DNA from 3 places in the Winslowiella toletana genome. Region 2 is predicted to be linked to each of the others. Evidence: predicted binding sites of a transcription regulator. Region 2 holds the regulator's gene; each other region holds the start of a gene.

Region 1 (3,284 bases), 1.4 Mb from region 2:
TATTACTGTCGCTGAACCCGCTTCATCCTCAGGTCGCTGTTAGCTGGCCTGGTTCATCTGCTGTTTATGCTTGTTTTCACTTAACATGGTCAGCAGCAGCAGAATGACTGCCAGCACGCAGCCGCCCACCATAATTATAAAGCCACCGTTCCAGCCGAAGTAGTCAACGGTATAACCAACGATGGCACTGGCCGCGACCGATCCGCCGAGATAGCCGAACAGTCCGGTAAAGCCTGCGGCGGTGCCGGCGGCTTTTTTCGGTGCCAGTTCCAGCGCGTGCAGGCCGATCAACATCACCGGGCCATATATCAGGAAGCCGATAACAATCATGCAGGCCATATCCACACCGGGATTTCCGGCCGGATTCATCCAGTAAATGATAGTGGCGATGGTCACCAGCGTCATAAAGAACACCCCGGTAGCGCCGCGATTGCCTTTAAACACTTTATCCGACATCCAGCCGCACAGCAGCGTTCCCGGAATACCGGCATATTCGTACAGGAAGTAGGCCCATGAGGACTTATCCAACGAGAAGTGTTTCACCTCTTTCAGATAGGTCGGGGACCAGTCGAGAATGCCGTAGCGCAGCAGATAAACGAAGACGTTAGCCAGCGCGATATACCACAGCAGTTTGTTCGGCAAAATGTACTGCATAAAGATCTGTTTGGCAGTCAGCTCTTCTTCATGCTTGTCAGTGTAATCCGGCGGATAGTCGTTTTTATACTCTTCAATCGGCGGTAATCCGCAGGATTGCGGAGTATCACGCATCAGTGCAAAAGCGATAATCGCAATCAAGATCGCGCCAAATGCAGGCATATACAGCGCCGCTTTCCAGTCGTTAAACCACGCCATACCCAGCAGGAACAGCAGAGGTGGGATCCCGCCACCGACGTTATGCGCGCAGTTCCATACTGAGACGATGCCGCCGCGTTCTTTCTGCGACCACCAGTGAACCATAGTGCGGCCGCATGGCGGCCAGCCCATACCCTGGAACCAGCCACAGATAAACAGCAGCACAAACATGATCATAATGCTGGAGGTTGCCCAAGGGACAAAGCCCATAATCAGCATGACGCAGGCCGCCAGAATCAGACCGGCAGGCAGGAACACGCGTGGGTTGGAACGATCCGAAACCGAGCCCATGATAAATTTTGAGAAGCCATAGGCGATGGAAATACCGGACAGGGCAAAACCTAAATCACCGCGTGAGAAGCCCTGTTCAATCAAATAAGGCATGGCCAGTGCGAAGTTTTTGCGCACCAGATAGTAGGCGGCATAACCGAAGAAGATGCCGAAGAAAATCTGCCAACGCAGGCGGCGATAGAGTGGATCGACATGATGGTCTGCGACGCGGGTCTGGTGTGGCGCAGGTTTAAAAATACTTAACATAAAAGCTCCGATGGCGCATTTTTAGTGATTGTTAACGGAAGCGCTGCGCGGATACGCAGATGGAAATGTTCCATTTCGCGCATAGCATAGTGGCTGATATGGTTAATGACTGTGAGTAAGCACACAAATGTTGCAGTTTTATTACAGTCGCGGCTTGTTGTGTCACAAATTAGCCAACTTTCTGACGCTTTTAGGCATAATCAATCACCTTTCTGGTCAACTGCGTCTCAGACTTTTCGGTTTCGTTTGATGAGCGTTTGCTTTCCTGATGCAACATTATGACTGGTGTTTATTTGTTCACTCGTCAACCAGAAACTTGATTCGCCCTGACAGCAATTCGTTACAATAACGCCTCTTTTTTCTGATGAGTGATTACTGTGGCATTACTGATTATCACCACCATTCTTTGGGCGTTTTCTTTCAGTCTGATCGGTGAGTATCTCGCGGGGCAGGTTGATAGCTGGTTTTCGGTGCTGATGCGGCTGGTATTGGCGGCGGTGGTGTTTCTGCCATTTCTGCGCTGGCGTGGTTATCAGCTGTCGACGCTGCTGCTGTATATGGCGGTCGGTATGTTGCAGCTGGGCATCATGTATCTGATTAGCTTCCAGGCCTATCTCTATCTCAGCGTTTCAGAATTCCTGCTGTTTACCGTGATGACGCCGCTGTATGTCACGCTGATTTACGATTTAATCAGCGGGCGTGGCGTGCGCCCTGGCTATGCGCTGAGTGCGCTGCTGGCAGTGGCGGGAGCCGCGATTATTCGTTACGACAAAGTCAGTGACCATTTCTGGTTTGGATTGCTGTTGGTGCAGCTGGCGAATCTCTGTTTTGCCATCGGTATGGTTGGCTACAAGCGCCTGCAAGAGACGCGTCCGATGCCGCAGCATACGGCGTTCTCGTGGTTCTATATTGGGGCCGTCAGCGTGGCGATTGTCGCCTGGTTCCTGTGGGGTAATCCGAATAAACTGCCGACCACTTCGCTACAGTGGGGCATTCTGGTATGGCTGGGCGTTGCGGCATCAGGACTGGGCTACTTTATGTGGAATTACGGCGCAACCCAGGTAGATGCGGGCACGCTGGGCATTATGAACAATATGCATGTCCCGGCCGGATTACTGGTTAACCTCGCCATCTGGCAGCAGCAGCCGCACTGGCCGAGCTTCCTGATTGGCGCAACGGTGATCTGCGCTTCACTGTGGGTACATAAACGCTGGATAGTGGGTAAAGGCGTGAAGGGATAAGCGGAACCGGAGCGGGTAAACCGCTCCGGCACTCTGCTCGCGGTCAGGCTTTCGCGGCAGGCGTTGCAGGACGGATTTTTTTAGTCAGTCCTTTCAAAAAGTTTCTTAAAATCTGGTCGCCGCATTCGCGGTAGTTTTTATGCCCTGGTTTACGGAAGATCGCGCCGATTTCTGCCTGAGATACGGCAAAGTCAGCCAGCTGCAGAATTTCGGTGATGTCGGTGGTTTTCAGATTAAACGCCACGCGCAGCTTTTTCAGGATAATGTTGTTCGTCATTTTGCGTTCGATGGAGGGCACCGGCGCTTCTTCGCTCTTGCCGCGCAGAGAGAAAATCAATCCGTTCAGGAAATAGCCCATCAGCACGTCCGGAACCGGACGAAAGCCCGCTTCATCATCCTTTTTCAGGAAAGCCTGCATCTCTTCGACAGAGACTTCACTCTCCGCCAGTGCCAGCGTACTGACCATTTTAGCGTCACTCATTTCCAGCATGTAGCGCACGCTGCGTAACACATCGTTATTGGTCATATTGAAATCTCTTCAGGTTAAGGAATGCATTGCGCCGCATTATACACTTCGCCCCTGAAGTTGCATCAGGACTGGCTGACCGTCAGCGGTAATGCCGTGCCGGGACGCGATGCGTCACGAACAAACGG
Region 2 (3,284 bases):
GGAAAAGCCTGCGCCGGGAAGGCATCGAGCGTGCCGATATAGATATCACGCACCGAGTCACTGGTGGTGACGCCGACGGTCGTCAGATGGCCCGTAGCGATAATCGGTAATGCCAGCCCCAGCGCGGTGCGCTGTGTCAGTGCATGCTGATAGCAGCTCTGATAATGCTCGCTGATGGCTTCCAGCAGACTTTGCTGTTTTTCGCGTCCCGATTGCCCGGCCTGGCTGCGCAGAATATCGCGCGGGCGTAAAAATGGAATCGCACACAGTAGCGCAGCTGGGTTGCCCTGACGGTCATTCAGCTGTAACACTTGCTGCCCGATGTCATCGCTGGCGGCAGCAATCACCCGGGTATTCAGGCAGGCCAGCAGCTCGCGAGATTCATTGAGCGTTGCCACTGAATCATGGTTTCCGCCGAGCACTACCAGCTGGCAGCCGGTTTGCTGCAGTTGCACGACAAAACGGTTATACAGTTCACGCGCATAGCTCGGAGGCGAGCCGGTATCGAAGATATCACCGGCCACAATCACCGCATCGACCTGATGTTGTTCTACCACCTGTACCAGCCAGTTAAGAAACGCCTGATGCTCCGGCGCCCGGCTTTTGGTGTAGAAAAACTGACCGAGATGCCAGTCCGAGGTGTGGATAATGCGCATAAAACTTCCCGATTTATTTAGGGTACATAACGGTAACGTAAGTTGCCGATTATAAACAGAGAGCTTAACGGCGGGTGAGTAAATGCATAATCAGCCTAAAAAAAAGTATCACAAAGGCGATTTTGGTCCGTGCATTTTTCATAAATCTGTCATAAAACTGACGCATAATGGCGCCGCGAATCCCAGTGACTAAAGTCACATCAGCAGGAGCAATAATGGCTAAGCGCATTTTGGTAGTCGAAGATGAAGCCCCAATCCGTGAGATGTTGTGTTTCGTTCTTGAGCAAAATGACTATCAACCGATAGAAGCGGAAGATTATGACAGTGCGATCAATTTACTTATCGAACCCTGGCCCGATCTGATTCTGCTCGACTGGATGTTACCTGGCGGCAGCGGCATTCAATTTATTAAGCATCTGAAACGCGAAGCCATGACCCGGGATATTCCGGTGATGATGCTGACTGCGCGTGGTGAAGAGGAAGACCGGGTGCGCGGGCTGGAAGTCGGTGCCGATGACTACATCACCAAGCCGTTTTCACCGAAAGAGCTGGTGGCACGCATCAAAGCGGTGATGCGCCGTATATCACCGATGGCGGTTGAAGAGGTGATCGAAATGCAGGGACTCAGCCTCGATCCTTCGTCGCACCGGGTGATGTCAGAAAATACCCCGCTGGAAATGGGCCCGACCGAATATAAATTACTGCACTTTTTTATGACCCATCCGGAACGGGTATACAGCCGTGAACAGCTGCTGAATCACGTCTGGGGCACCAATGTTTATGTGGAAGATCGTACTGTTGATGTGCACATCCGCCGTTTGCGCAAGGCGCTGGAAGTTTCCGGCCACGATCGCATGGTGCAAACGGTGCGTGGAACGGGGTATCGTTTCTCCGCTCGTTTTTGATCGGAGTCTGAACCGTGCTGGAACGCCTCTCCTGGAAGAGATTATTACTGGAACTGCTGCTGGCCTGCGTGCCAGCACTGATACTCGGCCTGGTGGTGGGTTTTCTGCCGTGGTGGCTGCTGCTGTCGGTGCTTGGCGTGCTGGGCTGGCATTTCTATAATCTGCAGCGCCTGTCGCACTGGCTATGGATCGACCGTACGATGACGCCGCCCGCCGGGCAAGCCAGCTGGGAGCCACTGTTCTATGGTTTGTATCAGATGCAACTGCGTAACCGGCGGCGACGTCGCGAGCTGGGCAACCTGATTAAACGTTTTCGCAGCGGCGCAGAATCGTTGCCGGATGCGGTGGTGTTGACGACCGAAGAGGGCAATATTTTCTGGTGTAACGGCCTGGCACAACAGCATCTTGGGCTGCGCTGGCCGGAGGATAACGGACAAAATATTCTTAACCTGCTGCGCTATCCTGAGTTTTCCCACTATCTGCGCCAGCGCGATTTTTCCCGACCGCTAACTCTGGTACTGAATAATCATCGTCATTTAGAGTTTCGTATCATGCCTTACAGCGAAGGGCAGTGGCTGCTGGTGGCGCGTGATGTTACTCAGATGCATCAGCTGGAAGGGGCGCGGCGCAACTTTTTCGCCAATGTCAGTCACGAACTGCGCACGCCGTTAACCGTGTTGCAGGGTTATCTGGAAATGATGAACGATGCGGTGCTGGAAGGACCTGCACGCAGCAAGGCTCTGCATACCATGCAGGAGCAGACGCGGCGTATGGATAGCCTGGTTAAACAGCTGCTTACCCTGTCGCGGATTGAAGCGGCGCCGGCGATTGATTTGCAGGAGAAAGTGGACGTGCCGATGATGTTGCGCCTGCTGCAACGTGAGGCGGAAACGCTGAGCAATGGACGGCATGAAATTCATTTCCATACCGATCCACACCTGCGGGTGTTCGGTAATGATGAACAACTGCGCAGTGCGCTTTCTAACCTGGTCTATAACTCGGTTAACCATACGCCAGCAGGCACCCGGATTGATATCAGCTGGTTGCGTAATAAAACCGGCGCGCATTTTGCGGTGAAAGATAACGGACCGGGGATTGCGAAGGAACATATTCCACGGCTTACCGAACGCTTTTACCGCGTGGATAAAGCGCGTTCGCGCGCCACCGGCGGCAGCGGTCTTGGGCTGGCGATCGTAAAACATGCGCTGAGCCATCATAATTCGCGGCTGGATATTACCAGTGCTGCTGATGTTGAGACCTGTTTTGCCTTTACGCTGGCGCCGAGGTTGATTGTTCCGGCTGAATTACCGGAGAATGCAAAGCGTTAACCATTCACGGACGCAAAGCATGAAACGAGTGATTCTGGCAGCGGCGCTGGTGCTGTCAGCGGCAGTTCAGGCGAAAGAGGGGATGCTGGCGGGAAATCTTACCAGCGTCGGTTCGGATACCCTCGGTAACCTGATGGCGCTATGGGGTGAGAACTTTAACCGTCAGTTCCCTGGTGTGAACGTGCAGGTTCAGGCTGCCGGTTCGTCCACCGCGCCGATAGCTCTGGCTGCTGGCGCAGCGCAGCTTGGTGCCATGAGCCGCCCGATGCAGGCGGGAGAACGCCAGTTATTTGAGGCTAAATATGGTTATCCACCGCTGGCTGTACCGGTGGCGATGGATGCGCTGGTGGTGGTGGTGAATCAGGACAATCCGCTGAACTCAATCGATAGTCAGC
Region 3 (3,284 bases), 1.3 Mb from region 2:
CCATACAGCGCCGCCTGCTGATCACCGGCAATACCGGCGATAGGAATACGCGTGCCGCCTTTACCACCAATATTGGTCTGGCCGTAAACTTCGGAGGACTTACGTACCTCTGGCAGCATTTCGCGCGGGATATCAAGGATATCCAGCATGCGCTGATCCCATTCCAGTTTATGAATATCAAACATCATGGTACGCGAGGCGTTGGTAAAGTCGGTGATATGTACCCGTCCCTGAGTCATTTTCCAGATCAGCCAGGTATCCACGGTACCGAACAGCAACTCACCACGTTTGGCGCGCTCACGAGCGCCTTCAACGTGATCGAGAATCCATTTTACTTTAGTACCGGAGAAATACGGGTTAATTACCAGCCCGGTAGTATGGCGAATGTACTCTTCCAGACCTTCTTTCTTCAGTTTTTCGCAAAAGTCAGCGGTACGCGGGCACTGCCAGACAATGGCGTTATAAATCGGTTTGCCGGTCTCTTTATCCCAGACAATCGCAGTTTCACGCTGGTTGGTGATACCAATCGCGGCGATTTGATCCGAATTAATGTCGGCTTTTGCCAGCACTTCAACCAGCGTCGAGCTTTGTGAAGCCCAGATTTCCATCGGGTCGTGCTCAACCCAGCCCGTTTTTGGGTAAATCTGCTGAAATTCACGCTGTGAGACGGCGATGATATTCGCATCATGATCCAGTACTACAGCACGTGAGCTGGTGGTGCCCTGGTCGAGCGCGACGATGTATTTTTTCTCTGTAGTCATAATCAATTCCTGATGGTGTAAAAGATGGGCACAATTACGCTTTACGTTGTTCTGCGCGTGCAGGCTTTTCAGCCTCTTCTTTATCAGCGACACAAACATCGCACGGCAAGTGACGACCTATCAAAGCACGATAGCCGAATGCGCCCAGACATGCGCCCACTAAAGGTCCGAAAATCGGCACGAGGAAATAGGGAACCTCACGGCCACCGGTGAAGGCTATGTCGCCCCAGCCTGCTGCCCAGGCAAACAGCTTAGGTCCGAAATCACGAGCCGGGTTCAGTGCAAAGCCGGTCAGTGGGCCCATTGAAGCACCAATCACCGCAATCAGCAGGCCGATCAGCAGCGGTGCCAGTGGGCCACGTGGAATGCCGTTACCGTCATCAGTCAGCGCCATAATCAGCGCCATTAATACCGCAGTAATCACCATTTCAATCAAAAATGCCTGCCCGGTTCCTACCAGTGAATTCGGATAGGTCGAGAAGATGCCTGCCAGGTCGAGGCTTTCTGTCGAGCCGCGCACAATCTGATGTGTTTCTTCAAAATTGAAAAACAGATTGTAGTAAAGACCGTATACCAGCGCTGCGGCACAAAAGGCCCCGGCAACCTGGGCGACAATATAAGGGACGACTTTACGACGATCGAAGCAGGCGAACAGCCACAGCGCGATGGTGACCGCCGGATTGAGATGAGCACCGGAGATAGCGGCGCTCAGATAGATCGCCATCGATACGCCGAGACCCCAGATAATACTGATTTCCCACTGGCCGAAACTGGCGCCGGCTAACTTCATTGCTGCGACGCATCCTGCGCCGAAGAAGATGATCAAACCGGTTCCGAGGAACTCGGCGATGCACTGACCTTTAAGCGTACTTGTTGCTGTCTGGCTCATAATGAAATTCCTGAAGGCGAGGTTAAGTGTTGTCGGTCTTTGTTCTCTGTCCGTGAGTGACCCCGATCTAATGTAGGGCTTATGTGAATTTATCGTTAACGAGCATTTTCGAGAAATAGCGAAATCGAAAATTGTGTACCATGTCATAAAAATGAGCGATTCCGCGTCTTTTCACTTTCCAAAAACATCATTAAAGCCGCTAAAAATGTTCGCATCGCCGGATGTTCTTTTCGTCGCTACTATAGGCGTCACTGTTCGCGCCGAATTTTAGTCTTAGGCTGAAAATTGTTACAGACTGCACCTGGTATGGGTTCGCTGCTGGACTTGCAGTGCCGGGCTACATACAATCGGGGAATCGTTGTTATCCGCGGAGTTTTTCGATGAATCTCATAGCCTGCGGCTAGCATCATCAACGCCCTGCGATTAGGAGAGGTCATAAAGATGTCATTTGAAGTGTTCGAGAAACTGGAAGCGAAAGTACAGCAGGCGATTGATACCATCACTCTGCTGCAGATGGAAATCGAAGAGCTGAAAGATCAAAACAATAACCTGAAGCATGAAGTCAGCCAGGCTTCAGGTAATAGCGAGTCGCTGGTACGCGAAAACCAGCAGCTGAAAGAAGAGCAGCATGTCTGGCAGGAACGTCTGCGTGCTCTGCTGGGAAAGATGGAAGAAGTCTGATATCTCAGTACTGACAGAACAAAAACGGGTGCCTCAGGGCACCCGTTTTGTTTTCTGCAGCACGCTACTCGATGTCGAGTGGGTCTTCAGACAGGATAATGCCGGTGTTATCCGCATAAAGATGGTCACCGGAGAAGAACGTTACGCCGCCGAAATTCACCCGGATATCGCTTTCACCAATGCCTTCGCCTGCGGCTCCCACCGGGATTGCAGCGATGGCCTGAATACCGATATCCAATTCTTCGAGATCATCGACCTGACGCACCGAGCCGTAAACGACGATACCTTCCCATTCGTTTTGCGCTGCCAGACGCGCCAGTGAGGCGTCAATCAACGCACGGCGTACCGAACCGCCGCCATCCACCAATAGCACACGCCCGCGGCCATTCTCTTCCAGCAGGTCCCAGAGCAGGCCGTTATCCTCGAAACATTTCACCGTGATGATCTGGCCACCAAAGGAGGTGCGGCCACCAAAGTTAGAAAATAGCGGTTCTACAACATTCACTTCTTCATGATAGATGTCGCAGAGTTCGGAAGTATCGTATTTCATAGGAGTTTCGTCTGTTTGCCACAGGAGCGCTAAGTATATCGCTTTATGGCGGCTGTTGGCAAAATCATCAATTGTCAGAAATTATGCACTGAGGTTGCCGGAGATAAATTTCGCATCACCAGTGAAACAGAAATTGATGAAAGGCGTGAAAAAAGCAGGCGGGTGAGTAGGGACGGCATGTTTGCCGTCCCGGCAATAATTACAGGATAAAGCGGCTGAGATCTTCGTCTGCAACCAGTTCATCCAGATGCTTACCAACATAGGCGGCATCAATGGTGACGGAGTCACCCGGGCGATCGCTGGCGTCATAGGAGATATCTTCCATCAGACGCTCCAGTACGGTATGCAGACGACGCGCACCGATATTTTCGGTGGACTCGTTAACCTGCCATGCCGCTTCGGC

What was found. The regulator PhoB, encoded in region 2, activates phosphate uptake and scavenging genes when phosphate is short. The targets are predictions, from matches to a motif close to CTGTCATAAAACTGNCNNAT.
Region 1: glpT (glycerol-3-phosphate transporter) is a predicted target of PhoB. The motif match lies at 1,517-1,536, and genes of this name have one in related genera.
Region 3: RIN69_RS21665 (MIP/aquaporin family protein) is a predicted target of PhoB. The motif match lies at 1,791-1,810, and genes of this name have one in related genera.

What each region holds. Positions count from the first base shown of each region.
Region 1 is NZ_CP134152.1:4,671,368-4,674,651, reverse strand. It holds gene glpT (glycerol-3-phosphate transporter) at 40-1,389, opposite strand; gene RIN69_RS21220 (carboxylate/amino acid/amine transporter) at 1,767-2,630, shown strand; gene RIN69_RS21215 (YehS family protein) at 2,674-3,156, opposite strand; gene metR (HTH-type transcriptional regulator MetR) at 3,222-3,284, opposite strand, start outside.
Region 2 is NZ_CP134152.1:1,174,784-1,178,067, forward strand. It holds gene sbcD (exonuclease subunit SbcD) at 1-656, opposite strand, end outside; gene phoB (phosphate response regulator transcription factor PhoB) at 872-1,561, shown strand; gene phoR (phosphate regulon sensor histidine kinase PhoR) at 1,576-2,889, shown strand; gene RIN69_RS05435 (PstS family phosphate ABC transporter substrate-binding protein) at 2,909-3,284, shown strand, end outside.
Region 3 is NZ_CP134152.1:4,767,159-4,770,442, reverse strand. It holds gene glpK (glycerol kinase GlpK) at 1-761, opposite strand, end outside; gene RIN69_RS21665 (MIP/aquaporin family protein) at 796-1,650, opposite strand; gene zapB (cell division protein ZapB) at 2,092-2,331, shown strand; gene rraA (ribonuclease E activity regulator RraA) at 2,396-2,881, opposite strand; gene hslU (HslU--HslV peptidase ATPase subunit) at 3,081-3,284, opposite strand, start outside.